Verminephrobacter eiseniae EF01-2: one gene and its partner. Each later gene encodes a partner of the first gene's protein in a complex. Links are inferred from orthologs where the notes say so. Each region holds a gene or a part of one and is shown in the gene's direction. Other genes may lie near its edges. The genes, in order: pmbA and tldD.

Evidence for each region.
Region 2: the proteins of pmbA (region 1) and tldD are in contact, whole or in part, in a solved structure (PDB 5NJ9), measured with the Escherichia coli proteins. The link is inferred for Verminephrobacter eiseniae EF01-2 from one-to-one orthologs.

What each region holds. Positions count from the first base shown.
Region 1 is NC_008786.1:4,695,867-4,704,806, forward strand. Bases 2,506-5,374 are described here. They hold pmbA (metalloprotease PmbA), read left to right. Parts: upstream 2,506-3,151; coding sequence 3,152-4,597; downstream 4,598-5,374. Other genes in these bases: yjgA (ribosome biogenesis factor YjgA), read right to left, coding at 2,506-3,028; VEIS_RS20620 (UxaA family hydrolase), read right to left, coding at 4,849-5,374. In the rest of the region: VEIS_RS20595 (M20 aminoacylase family protein), read left to right, coding at 1-485; VEIS_RS30805 (hypothetical protein), read right to left, coding at 499-918; cysE (serine O-acetyltransferase), read left to right, coding at 981-1,763; mog (molybdopterin adenylyltransferase), read right to left, coding at 1,741-2,382; more of yjgA, read right to left, coding at 2,375-2,505; more of VEIS_RS20620, read right to left, coding at 5,375-6,372; VEIS_RS20625 (tripartite tricarboxylate transporter substrate binding protein), read right to left, coding at 6,396-7,370; VEIS_RS20630 (PrpF domain-containing protein), read right to left, coding at 7,713-8,873; VEIS_RS20635 (Zn-ribbon domain-containing OB-fold protein), read right to left, coding at 8,863-8,940.
Region 2 is NC_008786.1:2,479,859-2,488,928, reverse strand. The notes cover bases 2,781-5,779. They hold tldD (metalloprotease TldD), read left to right. Parts: upstream 2,781-3,534; coding sequence 3,535-5,025; downstream 5,026-5,779. Other genes in these bases: VEIS_RS10700 (3-deoxy-7-phosphoheptulonate synthase), read left to right, coding at 5,234-5,779; rodA (rod shape-determining protein RodA), read left to right, coding at 2,781-3,538. In the rest of the region: VEIS_RS10720 (acyltransferase family protein), read right to left, coding at 1-1,013; VEIS_RS10715 (acyltransferase family protein), read right to left, coding at 964-2,043; more of rodA, read left to right, coding at 2,315-2,780; more of VEIS_RS10700, read left to right, coding at 5,780-6,349; VEIS_RS10695 (GntR family transcriptional regulator), read right to left, coding at 6,627-7,301; VEIS_RS10690 (SDR family NAD(P)-dependent oxidoreductase), read left to right, coding at 7,477-8,250; VEIS_RS10685 (TRAP transporter small permease subunit), read left to right, coding at 8,357-8,920; VEIS_RS10680 (TRAP transporter large permease), read left to right, coding at 8,930-9,070. UniProt on the Escherichia coli protein: Metalloprotease involved in CcdA degradation. Suppresses the inhibitory activity of the carbon storage regulator (CsrA).

The sequences.
Region 1 (8,940 bases):
TGGTGGGCGTTGCAAAAATCCACGGTGGCCAGGCGTATCACGTCGGCCCGGAGGTGGTGACGCTCAGCGGTTCGGTGCGTGCGCACAAGGAATCTGTGCGCGCCCTGGTCGAGCACCGCCTGCACGAGGTGGCCGAGAACGCGGCGGCGGCCTTGGGGGCAAAGGTTCGCATCCGCTACCAGCGCAACTATCCTGCGACGGTGAATGATCCGGCGCTCGCCGACATCGCGTCAGAGGTGGCCGCATCGGTTCTGGGCGCGGAAAAGGTCGTGCGCGACCGTCTGCCGTCCATGGCCGCCGAAGACTTCTCTTTCTTCTCCCGCGAGCGCCCGGGCTGCTATGTGTGGATGGGCAATGACGATGCCGACCACATCATGAGCCTGCACCACCCGAAATACGACTTCAACGATCGGCTGATCGGGCATGGCATGGCGTACTGGACACGGCTCGTCAGCCGCGTCTTGCCGGTCGCGCCGCACCTCTGAAGGCGTCATGTGGTCATGTATTCTCCGGCGAGCAGCGGACTGAAGCGTTGGCCGGCTTTCCGTGCGGTCGCATGTACCGGCCCACAAAAATGGCGTCGGATTGATGGCCCGTCGTTCCACGGATCAGCCACGTCGACATGCCGGACATCGCGGCTTGAATACGGAATCCCGCGCACACACCATGGCCGCTGACGGCTAGTGTCGCGTCACGGATCAGATGTCGTAGGCTGCGCGCAGCCATCGGAGCGCAGCGCAAGGCGCAGCGCGCAGCCCATACCGAGCGTATTGGCAAGCGATGCAACGCCGCGATGCGCTTCGATGGCCAGCGCAGACCGACAGATGATCGGTGACGCGACACTAGGGCATCCGCGCCGGTTCCGGAGAACAAACCGAGCGGACAATCCATTGCGCGCGTCATGGGCGTCATGGTCATGGCGCGCGACTTGGCGTCGACACGCCCTAGACTGTGCGCCCCACCCCACCTGAGCCGAACCGATGTTTGACCGCCTGCGCTCCGATATCCAGTGCATCCTCGACCGCGACCCTGCGGCCCGCAGCACCTGGGAGGTGATCACCTGCTACCCCGGGCTGCACGCCATCTGGCTGCACCGGCCGGCGCACTGGTGTTGGGGCCATGGGTTCAAGTGGCTCGGGCGCTTCATCTCGCACCTTGCGCGCTGGTGCACCGGCATCGAGATCCACCCCGGCGCCAAGCTCGGCGAGCGCGTGTTCTTCGACCATGCGATGGGCGTGGTGGTGGGCGAGACCGCCGAGATCGGCGACGGCTGCACCATCTACCAAGGCGTGACCCTGGGCGGCACCTCGCTGTACAAAGGCACCCAGCGCCACCCCAAGTTGGGCAAGGACGTGGTGGTCAGCGCCGGCGCCAAGGTGCTCGGCGGCTTCGAGGTGGGCGACGGGGCCAAGATCGGCAGCAACGCCGTGGTCATCAAGCCCGTGCCCGCCGGCGCGACGGCAGTGGGCATTCCGGCCCGCATCATCATGCCCCGGCAAGGCCGCAGCGCCAAGCCGAGCGAGCCACAGCCGGCGCACCCATTCACGGCCTATGGCATCACCCAGGAGGACGACCCGCTCTCGCAGGCCATGCGCGGCCTGATCGATCACGCCGCCGCGCAAGAGCACCAGATCGCATTGCTGTGGCAAGCGATCGAAAAGCTGTCATCGGCCTCGGTGCAGGCCGATGACTGCGTGCCCGGCGACGCAGCGCGCAAGGAGCAGTTCCAAGCCGGCAAGCTCAACGAGCTGGTGGGCAAGTAGCTGCGCCGCGCAGCGCGCTTTTCGGCCGGAACGCCTGGCAGACCGTGTCGCGGGTTACGAGGTAAGGCCCGCCGATCAGATCGATGCAATAAGGCACGGCGGCAAAAATCCCCGGCACCAGCGACTGGCCATCGGCGTCGCGCAGCCCCTCCAGCGTCTGGGCAATCGCCTTGGGCTGACCGGGCAGGTTGATGATCAGGCTCCGGTCGCGGACCACGGCCACCTGGCGCGACAAAATCGCGGTGGGCACGAACCGCAGGCCGATCTGGCGCATCTGCTCGCCAAAACCCGGCATCAGTTTGTGGGCCACGGCCAGCGTGGCCTCGGGCGTCACATCGCGCAGCGCCGGGCCGGTGCCGCCGGTGGTCAGCACCAGGCTACAACCGAGGTCGACCAGTTCGATCAGCGTGGCGCTGATGCCGGCTTGTTCGTCGGGAATCAGGCGCTGCTCGAAAACGATCGGATTGCACAGTGCGCGCCCGAGCCAGTCCTGTAGCGCGGGCAGACCCTGGTCGGCATAGACGCCGCTGCTCGCGCGGTCGCTGATCGAGACGATGCCGATCCTGACCGGATCATGGCCATGGTGCTGGTCGCTGCGGTGGCCCGGGGTGTCACTCATCGTCGTGCTCCTGATGCATGTCCGGCACATCCGCGCCACCCAGATGCCCGCGCACCAGTTGGAACAGTTCGCGGTAAGCGCGGCCCTTGCGCGGTGCCAGGCCCTGCGACAGCGCGGCCTGGCCGGCCGCTGGCGCACTTTTGCGGGCCTGGCGAATCAGTGCGCGCAGTTGCTGCGTATCGGTGCCGGGGTGCGCGGCCATCCAGGAGAGCAGCGCCGCGTCATCGGCAACCAGCCGGTCGCGCCATAGTTCGGTCTGGTGCAACAGCAGTTTCTCGGCGGCCGAACCCTTGCGCTGCGTCGCCAAGGCCTGGCGCGCGGCCTGCACCAGGGCCGGTTCGAGCCGGCGCATGATCTTGCCCACATACTGCAACTGGCGGCGCTTGCCCTCGAAGTCGGTGATGCGCCGGGCCTCGGCCAGGGCCTGCACCAGATCGTCAGGCAAACCCAGCGCATCGAACAAATCGGCGCGCAGGTCCAGCAACTCCTTGCCCAGCGCTTGCAGGCCGGCGCTTTCGCGCTTCAGATCGGTGCGGCTGGCGTCGGGCCGGCCTTTGCGTTCGGCCTTGAACTGAACGTCCTGCGCGCTGCCTTCGGCAACGAACCGGCCCTTGACGAAATAGCCTTTTTGGAGTTTGCGTGACATCGGATGGAGGCAAAGAAAATGGCGGCACAGCACGCAAAAAACGCGCAGAAAACGCACACCGGGGGCGCAAGGAAACGGGCGCAAAAAAGGCGCTGCGCAGCGGCAAGTATCATAGCGGCCGCCATGAACCCACCCACCGACCACACCCCCAGCACGGCGGCCGCTGCGCCAGCGCATCGCCCCGAGCATCGCCCCGAGCATCGTCCCGACAGCGGCTTCAGTTACAGCCGCCCATTTTTTGAAGAGCTGGTAGACCGCGCCCTGGCCCATGCCAAAAAGCTCGGCGCCACCGATGCCGCAGCCGAAGCCTCCGAGGGTTGCGGCCTGTCGGTCAGCGTGCGCAAAGGTGAGTTGGAAAACGTCGAGCGCAACCGCGACAAATCGCTGGGCGTGACGGTCTACATGGCCCACCGGCGCGGCCAGGCCAGCACCTCGGACTTTTCCACCCGGGCCATAGAGCAGACCGTGCAGGCCGCCTACGACATCGCCCGCTTCACCGCCGAAGACCCGATGGCCGGCCTGCCCGACGAAGCCGATATCGCCCCGCCCGCCAGCCATCGTGATCTGGCCCTGTTCCACCCCTGGCCCATCACCAGCGAAGAAGCCGCCCGCCTGGCGCTGGAATGCGAGGCCGCAGCACTCCAGACCAGCCGCCGCATCAGCAACAGCGAAGGCGCCAGCGTATCGGCCCAGCAAAGCCATTTCTTCAGCGCCCACACGCGCGGCTTTCGCGGCGGCTATGCCTCCTCGCGCCACAGCGTTTCGGTGGCCCCCATCGCCAAACTGCCCGGCAAAAACGCCGAAATGCAGCGCGACGCCTGGTACAGCTCGATGCGCGACGCCGCCCGACTGGCCTCGCCCCAGGCCATAGGCCGCTACGCCGCCGAACGCGCCCTGAGCCGCCTGGGCAGCCGCAAGATCGCCACCACGCAATGCCCGGTGCTGTTCGAGGCCACGCTGGCCGCCGGCCTGCTCGGCGGCTTTGTGCAGGCCATCAGCGGCAGCGCGCTGTACCGCAAAAGCAGCTTTTTGCCCAATTCGCTCGGCAAAATGATCTTTCCCCTGCATATCGACATCCTGGAAGACCCCTTTGTCCCGGGCGGCAAAGGCAGCGCGCCATTCGACGACGAAGGCGTGCGCGTAGCGCCCCGCAAGGTGGTCAAGCACGGGCGTGTGCAAGGCTACTTCCTGTCTTGCTACTCGGCCCGCAAACTGGGCCTGCAAACCACGGGCAATGCCGGCGGTTCGCACAACCTGACACTCACATCGCGCCTGACCCAACCCGGCGACGATCTCGACGCGATGCTGCAAAAACTGGGCACCGGGCTGTTCGTGATCGAACTGATGGGCCAGGGTCTGAACCCGGTCACCGGCGACTATTCACGCGGCGCCAGCGGCTTTTGGGTAGAGCGCGGCCAGATTGCCTACCCGGTGCATGAAATCACCATCGCCGGCAACCTCAAGAACATGCTCAGGGGCATAGCGGCCGTGGGAGCGGATGCCTACAACTACGGCGCCAAGACCGTGGGCTCGATTCTCGTGGAGCGGATGAAGGTGGCGGGGAGTTGACATTTCCCCGCATGTTGCGCCTGTGCTTTTGATGCTTTTGATCTTCCGGATGCTTCGGGGCTTGGTGCGCGGGTCGGTGGTGCCCAGGGCCATGGCGCCATGAGCAGCACGACCCCAGCGGATGGAATTGCCCGCCAAACCGCTCTGGCTTGGGCGGGCGATCGGGCAATTCCGTCCCCGGTGCAACAACCTGCGGCCAGCACCCCCAAAACCCCAACATCCATCCCGCACTGGCCGCCATGCCCCCGGCATCAACCAACGACCCCCAAATGCCAAGGCACAAACTCATGGTCGCCCAGCCCCAATTGCTCGCTTTTGGTGGGCGCGCCGCTGGCGTGGTGCAGTATCTGCTCGAAGATGCGCTGGCCCATTTCGGGCACGCTGCATGCGCCATCGATGATCAGGCCGCAGTTGATGTCCATGTCCTCTTGCAGGCGCCGGTACATCGGCGTGTTGCTGGCCAGTTTGATGGTGGGGGCGGGCTTGCTGCCGAACATCGAGCCGCGCCCGGTGGTAAAGCAGATGAGGTTGGCGCCGCTGGCGATCTGGCCGGTGCAGGCCACGGGGTCGTAGCCCGGCGAGTCCATGAATACCAAGCCGCTTTCGGTGATCGGCTCGGCGTATTCGTACACCGCGCGCAGCGGCGTGGTGCCGCTCTTCATGGCCGAGCCCAGGGATTTTTCGACGATGTTGGCCAGCCCGCCGGCCTGGTTGCCGTGGGTCACCTGGCCGTTGAACTGGACGTTCTGGCCCGCCGTGTAGCGCTGCCACCAGGCCAGGCGGTCGAGCAGCTTTTGGCCCACGGCGGGGCTGATGGCGCGGCGCGTGAGCATGAACTCCACGCCATGGATTTCGGGCGTTTCCGACAGGATGGCGGTGCCGCCGTGGCGCACCAGGATGTCCATCGCCGCGCCCAGCGCCGGGTTGGCGCTGATGCCGGAAAAGCCGTCCGAGCCGCCGCACTCCAGCCCGATGCAAAGGTGGCTCGCGCTCACGCTGCTGCGCCGGGCCGCGTTGGCCTCGGGCAGCATTTCCTCGACCGCGCGGATGCCCGCTTCGATGGTGGCGCGGGTGCCGCCGATTTCCTGCATCACCAGCGTGCGCAGGGCCTGGCCGGTGCGCAGGCCCTGCGCTTGGATGAGCGCATCGACCTGGTTGCGCTCGCAGCCCAGGCCGACGATGAGCACGCCCGCCAGGTTGGGGTGGCGCGCGTAGCCCGCGAGCGTGCGGCGCAGCAGATCGAAATGCGCGCCGGGCGATGACATGCCGCAGCCGCTGGTCTGCGCGAACGCCGCCACGCCGTCCACCCGGGGAAAGGCGGCCAACCGCTCGGGCGTGAAATGCGCGGCGATATGCCGGATCACGGTGGCCGAGCAGTTGACCGACGCGAGGATGCCGATGAAGTTGCGCGTGCCGACACGGCCGTCGGCGCGCACGAAGCCCTGGAACCTGGCGCGCGCATCCTCGGGCAGGTACTGAACCGGCCGCAGGTCGGCGCCAAAGGCCGGGTCGCGGTGGCAGTCCGCCATTTGCAGGTTGTGGCTGTGCACATGCTCGCCCGGCGCCAGGTCGCGCAGCGCGACGCCGATCACGGTGTCGCACTTCTTGACCGGCGCGCCTGCGGCGATGTGGCACGCGGCGATTTTGTGGCCTGCGGGCACCTGGGCGCGCGCACGCAGGCCGAGTTCGGCGATTGGCTGGCCCAGCGCCAGCGCCGTCGTGGTGACGAGCACGTTGTCGCGGGGGTGCAGGCGCAGCAAGGGGGTGGTGCTCATGGTGACTTTCCCGGCAGGGTGTTTCACTGCCACTCGCGCAACCTGAGTTTTTCGATTCGCGCGCTTTCTTGCTGATAGGCCGCGTGGATGTATTTTTCGTAGTCGGGGCCGTCCAGGTACATCAGCGGCGCGTCGAGCCTGTCGATGACGGCCTTGAATTCGGTGCTGGCCACGGCCTGCCGGAATGCAGCGCGCAACCGGGCCGTCACGGCAGGGGGCAGACCGCGCGGCGCGCCGACACCGTTGGGCGCGTCCACGACCATGTCGTAGCCCGACTCCTTGAGCGTGGGCGTGTCCTGGAAGCGCTGCGCGCCCCAGGTCGCCAGCAGGCGCAGCGTGCCGGCCTGGACATGCGGCGCCCAGGAGCTCGAATCGGCCAGCGCGTCGACATGGCCGGAGAGCACGCTTTGCAGCGCTTCGGCGCCGCCCTTGTAGGGCACATGGTGCAGCTCGATGCCGGCCAGCAGCGCGAACTCTTGCATGCCCACATGCGTGGCGCTGCCCACGCCGGCATGGGCGTAGGTCAGTTTGCCGGGGTGGGCCTTGGCGTGGCCGGCAAAGTCCCGGAGCGTTTTGAATGGCGCCTGCGCCAGCACGGCAATGCCGAAGGTCTGGCCCGAGGTGCGCGCGATGTAGGTGAAGTCGCGGCGCGGGTCGGCCTGCAACAGGCCCAGTTGCGCGAAGCGGGTGACCGAGACCGGGATCTGGCCGATGGTGTAGCCGTCGGGCTTGGCCGAGGCCAGGGCCTTGACGCCTATCATGCCCGAGGCGCCAGCGCGGTTGTCCACCACGATCGGCTGGCCCAGCACGCGGGCCGCCACCACGCACAACGCGCGCATCGCCTGGTCGCCGGTGCCGCCCGCAGTCCAGGGGCAGATGAAGTTGATCGGACGCCCGGGCCAGTCCTGCGCGCGCAGGGGGCCGGCCGTGACTGCGAGCGCCGCAGCGCCCAGCGCGCCGCGCATGAATCGGCGGCGCCCGTTGTCGGGGGTGTGCATGTATCTTGTCTCCTCGTATCGCCGCCCCTGCCCTGGCTCTTGGGTCTGTGGGGCGACAGCCATTTTGACGCAGGCGGCCGGTGATCGGCCAGGGCGCGCGTGCTCCGGTGGGCGGCGCCCTAGTGTCGCGTCACGGATCAGATGTCGTAGGCTGCGCGCAGCCATCGGAGCGCAGCGCAAGGCGCATCGCGCAGCCAATACATAGCGTATTGGCAAGCGATGCAACGCCGCGATGCGCTTCGATGGCTAGCGCAGACCGACAGATGATCGGTGACGCGACACCAGGGTCCCCCGGGTGTCTGCCGGAGCGTCGCGCGGACCAGCGCCAAGCCCCGCCATGCATCACGCACCGCGCTGGAAAGCCTCTTTCAGGAACGCCCGGCCTTGCGCCAGCCGGCGCGCCGTGCGCTGCACGACGAGCCGGTCGATGGTGGGCGCTGCGCCCGGCCTGGAGCGCACCTGCGCCTGCACATGGATGATGCCCGACGGATGGCCGAACGCCAGACGCCTGTCCGGGTTGCCCCGCGCCATGGCCAGCAAGCGCTGGGGCACTGTGCCGGGCAGGCGGCAGGCCAGGCCGGTCGTGGCCGCCAGCGTGCCGGCCAGTGCCTTGCTGGCCGCGCCGGAGGCATATTGGCGCAGCACCAGATCCAGGTCGGCAGCGGCCACCGGATCGCCCTGCGTGCAACTGCGGTAGTCGGCAGGCGCACCCACGACGAGCAGCATCGGCGTCGACGGGGCCTGCCGGGCATCCCAGTAGCCGCGCAAGCCGCAGCGGTAGGCCACGGCTTTGCGGATGGCGTCGATACGCGACCGGAGGCCGGCATCCGCATCGATCTCGTCCGGCGTCTCCAGGCCCGTCATGCGCAGCACGCCGGGCTGCACATAAATCGCCAGGTTGGCGCCATCGACCACGGACAGTTCCACCGGCCCGAGACCTTCGACATCGATCACGTCCATGGCATTGCCCGTGGGCAGCAGCCGTCCGGTGATCGCGCCCAGCGCGCGCGAGAAGTCCAGGGAGATCGGCGCGCCCGTGCCGGGCACCCCCGCGATGGCCAGATCGCCGCGCCACAGAGGCTTGCCGCCCTGCACCGGCACTTGCACATGAACCACCCGGTCCGTGTTGACGTTGTGCACGCGCACGAGCGTGCTGCCTTCATGCGCCGCAATCAGTCCCTCTTCGATCGCGTACAGGCCCACGGCGGCGATCAGGTTGCCGCAGTTGAGTTGGTAGTCGACCTCGGCCCTGACCGTGCCGACTTGGCCGAAAAGGTAGCCGATGTCGGTGTCCGCCCGCGTGGGTCGCCCGATGATGGCGGCCTTGCTGGTGAGCTTGTCCGCGCCGCCGAGGCCGTCGATCTGCCGCCGATCGGGGCTGCCGAACAGGTCCAGCAGCACGCGGGTCAAGCGGTCGCGGTCGCCGGGAACATCGTCGGCACGCAGGAACACGCCTTTGCTGGTGCCACCGCGCATCAGGACGAAAGGAAGTTCATCGCGCATCGGTCTGTCCTTGGCCGATCCACCGGAAGCGGGGAATGGTGATTTGCGCTGTCACGGCGTCAAAGCA
Region 2 (9,070 bases), 2.2 Mb from region 1 along the record:
GACATGGAAAACAGCAGCGCATAGCTTGTCGCTGCTCCGATGGCAAACACCATTGCCTGCTGAATCGGGAATGCGTACAAATACAGGCCATAGGAAAAATCGCCATATTTGCCAAAACTCCTCAGGCATGGCGTGCTGCTGCTGCCGAACAGCACCACGGCATACGGCAAGAATATCCAGACCGCCAGGCCGGTCAGTCCGATGGCATGGTATACGATGGCCAATGAGGACACGAGCGCCAGGACCAGTTTCTTGTGCGGCATCCAGTGCATCCTGCCGGCCGACAGGCATACTCCGTAGCAAAAATACAGACCGAATTCGACATACGAAAAAATCTCTTTGGTCAGGATGTGCAGATTGAATGCCAGCGCTATCACGGCGATATGCAATACGACGAACAGGCCGCCGAACCGCGTCATTCCGAGGCTGCCGATGATTACCAGGAAAACATACCAGAACACTTCGATAGGGATGGTCCACAGCGAGCCATTGACAGTCACCGGGTACGGATTTTTTTCAAAAACACCCGGCAAGCCATAAACAATTTTCAGCCACAGGATTTTGAAGTATCGGAGAAAACCCGGATCCGTGTAATACGCTTGCGCATCCATGCTGCTGACCATGGGGCCAATCACCAGCGCGGCAAATATCGTCACCGCCGCCAGTCCGGGCCAGATCCTCAAGAACCTCTTGATGGCAAATCTGAAAACGTTCGGGTCCCTGCGCCAGCTTTCGGCAGTCAAATAGCCGCTGATCGAAAAGAATATATAGACGCCCAATTTCCCGGAACTTCCCACGAAACTCAATTCAACCTCCCCTCGGCCCGCAAGCACCGATTGGTGGCTGATGAAAACCAGGAAGGCGGCCAGCCATCTCAGGAAGTCGAAGTTGTTGCCTTGGTCATTTTTCATTGCGTTGGACATGAATGCCTTGTCTACCCGATCTGCGCCATTTGCCACGGGCTCATGCATGAGCCGCACCATGCCGGCGCCTCCAGCCGGATACTTTTTCATGAATGGTTTTCTCCACGAAGACATGCCAGAGATACGACAAGGCAATGATCGCGGGAATGGTGGCCATCGTGTATGCCGCAAGCAGCGCCTCGGTTTCAAGGGACAGTGCCTCGGTGCCAATGTATCTTGCGCGAATACTGCCAAACACATCCAGCAGGAATGGATGAATCAAATACAGGCTGAAGGAGGCATCGCCAATGGCCACGAGAATGCGCGGCGCCTTGACCGCCAGGGCATTGAGCAACAAAAACACCAGCAATGCCGACAGGCCAAAAATGCCGAAAGTTGCGGCCCTCAGGATTTCGACCCTGTCATGCAACGGCGACATGGTTCCGACGGTGTATGCCAGAACTCCGGTCACAAAGCACAGGAATGCCCCCAATCCTGCCGACCGGGGGCTGATCTTTTTTTCATCAAAGACCATCGCGACAAACACACCAAACAAAAACTCTACGCCCATGCCGGTCAGCGGATAGCGCAGTGGCTGCATGCCGGCAACCACGGTGTCGTATCTTTCTTTCACATAGAAAACATTCCATGCCAACAGCACGAGCATGATCGCTATATAATAGCCTTCCGCATTCCTGAAAAACCGCAAACCCAGCACCACCCAGGCATAGAACCATAGCTCCAAAGCCAGCGACCATGCGGTCGGCATCATGTTGTCCGTCATGACGGGCGACAACAGGAAAAGGTTTTGCAGCACCAGCGACAGCATCAGTGGCTGTTTGCCGGTCAGCCAACCCGGAATCAGGTACAGCAACAAAAAAGCCGGCCAGTATCCGCCGAAAATCCTGATCAGACGGTTCGCGGTAAAATCAGCCACAGACCCCGCCCTTGCGGCCGAGTGGTAAATCACGAAACCGCTCAGCACAAAGAAGATATCGACGCCGCAAAAGAAGAAATCAAACATGCCGGCATGCTGCCTGAGCCAACTGCTGGTCTCGATATGGGGACGGGCGTGAAACAGCAGAACCATTATCGATGCAACCGCCCGCAATACCTGAAGCCAGGAGTTTTTCGTATTCATTGCGATCCTTCCAAATCGGCTGCGCCGCATCGATTCATTATTGTTTGCAATTCATTGCCGGGAATGGCCTGAAACCCCTGCCCTGGGCGTAGCATAGCGGCCCGGCGGCGCCCCTTGGCCGATGAGGGCCATGCAGACGCCCACGCTGCGGGCGGCCCATGCGGGCGGGATGTGCAGAAACTGGGGCCGCCGGGGCCTGGAGCGCCGGCGCCACCGGACGGGTGACAGCATGACAGCATGGCAGCGTGGCAATCGCCGGATAATCGGGCATATGGCCGTCGTTCTCGAAAAACCCACGCTGTCCCGGCGTTTGCAGCCTTTGCTGCGCGGGATGGACCTGCCGCTGGTGCTGCTGGTGTCTCTGCTGGCCTGCGCCGGCTTGCTGGCCATGTATTCCTCGGGCCACGACCACGGCACGCGCTTTGCAGACCATGGGCGCAACATGCTGATCGCCGGCGCCATCTTGTTCGTCGTGGCCCAGGTGCCGCCGCAAAAGATCATGGCCTGTTCCGTGCCGCTGTATGTGCTGGGCGTGCTGCTGCTGGTGGCGGTGGCGCTGTTCGGCATCACCAAGAAGGGGGCGCAGCGCTGGATCGATCTGGGCATCGTGATACAGCCGAGCGAGATTTTGAAGATCGCCACGCCGCTGATGCTGGCCTGGTGGTTCCAAAAGCGCGAGGGCAGCCTGCATCCGCTGGATTTTGCCGCAGCGGGGCTGCTGCTGGCGCTTCCGGTCGGGCTGGTGATGAAGCAGCCCGATCTCGGTACCGCGCTGCTGGTGCTGGCAGCGGGTCTGTCGGTGATCTTTTTTGCCGGCCTGTCGTGGAAGCTGATCCTGCCGCCGGTGCTGCTGGGCGGGGCGGGCATTTTGGCCCTGGTGCTGCTGGCCGACCCGTTGTGCGCCGATGGCGCGCGCTGGGTGCTGCTGCACGACTACCAGCAGCAGCGCATCTGCACGCTGCTGGACCCGACCCGCGACCCGCTGGGCAAGGGGTTCCACATCATCCAGGGCATGATCGCGATCGGCTCCGGCGGCATCTGGGGCAAGGGGTTCATGGCGGGCACGCAGACGCACCTGGAGTTCATCCCCGAGCGCACCACCGACTTCATCTTTGCCGCTTTCTCCGAGGAGTTCGGGCTGGCGGGCAACCTGTTCCTGATCGCCTGCTTCGTGCTGCTGGTCTGGCGCGGTCTGGCCATTGCCGCCGGCGCTGCCAGCCTGTTCGGGCGCCTGATGGCGGCGGCGGTGGCCATGATCTTCTTTACCTACGCTTTCGTGAACATGGGCATGGTCAGCGGCATTTTGCCGGTGGTCGGGGTGCCGCTGCCGTTCATCAGCTATGGCGGCACGGCCATGGTCACCCTCGGGCTGGCGCTGGGCATTTTGATGTCGGTGGCGCGGGCGCAAAAGCCCGGGCCGCAGACCCCGCGTCCGGCGCTGCCCGAAGGCGACGGGCGGGGGCCCCGGTCGGCGGCATCTAGAATGCCGCCATGACTTTGCGCCCCACCACTGCCCTTGCTGCGCCCCGGCGTGCGGCCACCAGCGAGCGCATCGATGTCGCCCGCGCCCTGCTGCTGACCCCTTTCGGGCTTGACGAGGGCCATCTGGCCCGCGCGCTGGCCGAGATCCGCAGCCACCGGGTCGATGACGCAGACCTGTATTTCCAGTACACGCGCAGCGAGGGCTGGAGCCTGGAAGAGGGCATCGTCAAGACCGGCTCTTTCAGCATCGACCAGGGGGTGGGGGTGCGCGCGGTCAGCGGCGAGAGGACGGCGTTTGCCTATTCCGACGACATCAGCGCCGCCTCGCTGCTCGACGCGGCCCGCACCGTGCGCTCGATCTCGTCGCAGGCGCAGGCAGGCAGATTGCGCGTTGCCAGCAAAAAGATAGCTGCCGGGCGCAGCCTCTATCCGGGCCTGGACCCGATCGCCTCGCTGGACAGCAGCGCCAAGGTGGCCCTGCTGGAAAAGATCGAACGGCGCGCCCGCGCCAAGGACCGGCGCGTGGTGCAGGTGATGGCGGGTCTGGCCAGCGAGTACGACGTGGTGCTGGTGGCCCGGGCCGATGGCACGCTGGCGGCCGACCTGCGGCCGTTGGTGCGGCTGTCGGTGACGGTGATCGTCGAGCGCCATGGCCGCCGTGAAATGGGCACGGCCGGCGGTGGCGGGCGCTTTGACCTGGCCCGGTTCGACGACGCGCAAATGGACCGCTATGTCGACGAGGCGGTGCATGCGGCCCTGGTGAATCTGCGGTCGCGCGCTGCCCCGGCGGGCGAGATGACCGTGGTGCTCGGCCCCGGCTGGCCTGGCATCTTGCTGCACGAGGCCATCGGACATGGCCTGGAGGGCGACTTCAACCGCAAGGGCGCGAGCGCCTTCAGCGGCCGGATCGGCCAGCGCGTGGCGGCCAAGGGCGTCACGGTGCTGGACGACGGCACCATCGCCGAGCGCCGCGGCTCGCTCAACATCGATGACGAGGGCCATGCCAGCCAGCGCAATGTGCTGATCGAGGACGGCATCCTCAGGGCCTACATCCAGGATTCGCTCAATGCCCGCCTGATGGGCTGCGCGCCCACGGGCAACGGCCGGCGCGAAAGCTATGCCCACATTCCGATGCCGCGCATGACCAACACCTACATGCTCGGCGGCGACAAGGAGCCTGCCGAGATCATCGCCAGCATCAAAAAGGGCTTGTATGCGCGCAACTTCGGCGGCGGGCAGGTCGACATCACCTCGGGCAAGTTCGTGTTCTCGGCCAGCCAAGCCTACTGGGTGGAAAACGGCAAGATCCAGTACCCGGTCAAGGGCGCCACCATCATCGGCAGCGGCCCCGAAGCGCTCAAGAAGGTCACGCTGATCGGCAACGACATGCGCCTCGATAGCGGCGTAGGCACCTGCGGCAAGGCCGGCCAGAGCGTGCCCGTGGGCGTGGGGCAGCCCACGCTGCGCATCGAGGGCCTGACGGTGGGCGGAACCGCATGACGCCGCGCGGCTGTGCTACATTGGCGGCCATGCAAGTGCTCCGCGCGTTTTATTTCCGGTTCTTTATCTCGCTTCCCGGCGGATGACGAGCGCGTGCACAGCCGATAGCAGGCTCCCCGCAGCAACCGCCGACGCTCCCAAAGCCCGGCGGTTTTTTTCATCCCGCCCGTTTTCCACCCACCACCAGCCACTCCACGAGGATGCAAGCATGACGGCCCACACCACCCCTGCCAGCGATGCCTGGTACCGCAGCGTCGAGAAAACCAGCCAAACCGACGACGAACGTATCAAGGACATCACCGTGTTGCCCCCTCCAGAGCATCTGATCCGCTTTTTCCCGATCCGTGGCACGCCGGTCGAGACGCTGATCACCCAGACCCGCAAGAACATCCACCAGATCATGACCGGCAAGGACGATCGCCTGCTGATGGTGATCGGCCCCTGCTCGATCCACGACCCGGCGGCCGCCGTCGAGTACGCGCGCCGCCTGATGGCCGCCCGCACCCGCTACGCCGGCACCCTGGAAATCGTGATGCGCGTGTACTTCGAGAAGCCGCGCACCACGGTCGGCTGGAAAGGGCTGATCAACGACCCCTACCTGGACGAGAGCTACCGCATCGACGAGGGGCTGCGCATCGCGCGCCAACTGCTGATCGAAATCAACCGCCTGGGCATGCCCGCCGGCAGCGAGTTTCTCGACGTGATCTCGCCCCAGTACATCGGCGACCTGATCAGTTGGGGCGCCATCGGTGCCCGCACCACCGAAAGCCAGGTGCACCGCGAGCTGGCCTCGGGCATTTCGGCGCCGATAGGCTTCAAGAACGGCACCGACGGCAACATCCGCATCGCCACCGACGCCATACAGTCGGCCAGCCGGGGCCATCACTTCCTGTCGGTGCACAAAAATGGCCAGGTCGCCGTCGTCAACACCAAGGGCAACAAGGATTGCCACGTCATCCTGCGCGGCGGCAAAACGCCCAACTACGACGCCGCCAGCGTCGCCGCCGCCTGCCAAGACCTGCAAGCGGCCAAACTGCCCGCGCTGCTGATGGTCGATTGCAGCCATGCCAACAGTTGCAAGCAGCACGAAAAGCAGCTCGACGTGGCCCGCGATGTCGCGGCGCAACTGGCCGCCGGCTCGCGCAGCATCTTCGGCCTGATGATCGAAAGCCATCTGCACGCAGGCGCCCAGAAGTTCACGCCCGGCAAGGACCAGCCCGGCGCGCTCGAATACGGCAAGAGCATCACCGATCCCTGCCTGGGCTGGGACGATTCGCTGCAAGCGCTGGCAGAGTTGTCCGCCGCCGTGCAGGCGCGCAGGTAAGGCGCCAGCCCCGGATCGCCTGCGGCGCCGGCCCACGGCAACGCCGGCCATGCCGGCCTGTGCCGTGGGGTAGCCGAAACCCGCCCGGCCCTGCCTGCCGCAGATGTTCGAGCAGCCGGGCTGCCGCATCGATGGCGGCCCGCTGGTGCGGCTGCAACCCTTGCTGGCCCCAGCAAGAGGCATCTGCCTGCCACGGATCTTCGACGTCAGCACGCCGGGGTTGTCGTAGAAAATCGCCTGCGTTCCATTGCCGCGACGCCATGGGCCGCCCGTCGTGTCACATATGCCGTGCCATCAGGCGCTCGAAGTTGCCCTTGAGGATCACGCCGGCATAGTACACATGCTCGCGCATCAGTTGCTCGGCGCGTGCGGCATCGCGCTCGTCGATGGCATCGACGATGCGGTGGTGGTCGCCATGCGAGCGCAGGATCACCGGGTGTTCGTCCCACAGCACGATGCGGCCGGACGCATAGGGAATGCGCTGCGCCTGCTCGGCAAAGCGGTCCAGCCAGGGATTGTGCGCGGCCTCGATCAGCGTGTTGTGCAGCGCCACGTTGATCTTTTGGTAGGGCTGGTGATCCTCGGGCTGCAGGCCCCCTTTGGACAGTATGCGGTCGCCATCGGCCAGGCAGTCCCTGAGCCGTTGCAACTGCTGCCCGGACAGCCCGCGCTGCGCCGCGCTGCGACAGGCCAGCCCTTCGAGCACCGCGCGCACCTCGTAGGCGGCCAGGATGTCGGCCAGCGCAAACTCCTTGACCAGATAGCCCCGCTTGGGCTGGTGATCGATCAGCCCTTCGCTGGCCAAGGTGGCCAGCGCCGCGCGCACCGGTGTGCGCGATACCCCCATGGTGAGCGCCAGCGGCACCTCCTCGATGCGTTCGCCGGGCTTCAAACGCCCGTGCAGCAGCCAGTCGCGCAAGGTTTCGGTGAGGTTTTGGGACAGTGTCTGCATGCCGCGTGGTGGGTCTGGTCAAAAGGTCTTCGTCTGCTCAGTGCATTGTCGTTCATGTATACGTGCATGCGATAAAAAGCGCATTCATGGTAAATACCGAGTCGATAAAGCCCATCATGTGTACATGATCGGGTCATCGGTCGATCCAGACCCGTTTCAACTTCCAGGAATCGGCATGACTTTCGCGGCAAGCCCGGCGCGTGTGGCTCTGGTGACAGGCGCAGGCAGGGGCATCGGCGCGGCCTTGTGTATCCATCTGGCCCGCAACGGGTTTCATGTGGTGCCGGCCGACATCGATGCGGCCAACGCCGACAAGGTGGCGGCCAGCCTGGGTGACGGGCACCTGGCGCGCGCCGTCGATGTGGCCGACGAAGCGGCCGTGACGGCACTGTTCGATGATGTCGAGACCCGCATCGGCCCGGTCGGGGTGCTGATCTGCGCAGCCGGCCTGCTGCTCCTGCCCGGTGGCGCGCGGCCGCTGATAGCGGATCTGCAGCTCGATACCTGGGAGCGCAGTTTTGCGGTCAACGCCCGTGGCGCCTTTTTGTGCAGCCGTGAATGGCTGCGGCGGCGCAACGCGCTGCCGGTCGAGCATGGCCGCGCGGTGTTCTTCGGCTCGGTCGCGGCGCAGTTGGGCGGCTACCGCTCCAGCGCGGCCTACATTGCTGCCAAGGCGGCGGTGATGGGTTACGCGAAAGCCTTCGCCCGCGAGGCTGCGCCGCTGGGCATGACCGCGAACGTGATCGCCCCCGGTTTGATCGATACCGAGATGCTGCGCAGCACGGTCACGGGCAGTGGCGCGCTGGCCGTCGCCGCGCAGAGCATCCCGCTGGGGCGCATCGGCACGGTGCAGGATGTGGTCGCAGCGGTCAGCTACCTGCTGTCGCCGGCGGCGGCCTACATCACCGGCAGCGTCATCGATGTCAACGGCGGCTACCGGATGCAATGAGTGGAACGCCCGTCACCCGCCGCCTGGCAGCGCCCGTGCCGCGCCCATTCCATGCGTCCCCTCATGCGTCGTTCCATGCGCCCCCTCATGCGCCGTCTCATGCGCCATGGCCTCTGATCTGAAGCGTTCACTGGAGCACCTTCGCCTTCGGGCGGCCGTGCGGCGCTCCTGCGCCACCCTGGCCGGCTGGCTGGCCCATGGCGCCGGCCTGTCGCTGGTCCTGATGATGCTGCATGTCACGCTGGACGTGCTGCTCAAGTACTTCTTCAAACTGCCGATTCCCGGGACGGCCGAGGTGGTGGCCGCTTATTACATGATCGGCGTCGTCTTCCTACCGCTGGCCTACATCGAGGTGCATGGCCGACCGATCATGGTCGAGTTGTTCTACGACCGCCTGCCGCAGCGCCTGCAAGCACCGCTGGATGTGCTGGGCAGCGCGCTGTCCCTGGGTTTTTATGCGTTTCTTGCCTGGCAAAGCACCAAGATGGCATGCGCCGCGCTGGAAAGCGGCGAGTACATCGATGGCTTATGGCAGGTCGTGGTCTGGCCCAGCCGCTTTCTGATTCCGTCGGGCCTGCTGCTGGCCTGCGCCGCCATGCTGCTGCGCCTTGCGGTTTTGCTCCAGGGCGGTCGCGCCGGGCATGGCGGCGACTGCGCCGAACCCCTCTGATGGCCGCCCATGGAACGCAGCGTCATCGGAGCCATTGGCGTTGGTCTGGCGCTGCTGCTGATTTTTCTGCGTGTGCCGATCGGCGTGGCCATGGGCCTGGTGGGGCTGGGCGGCATCGCCGCGCTCAGTTCCTGGAATGCCGCTTTCGGC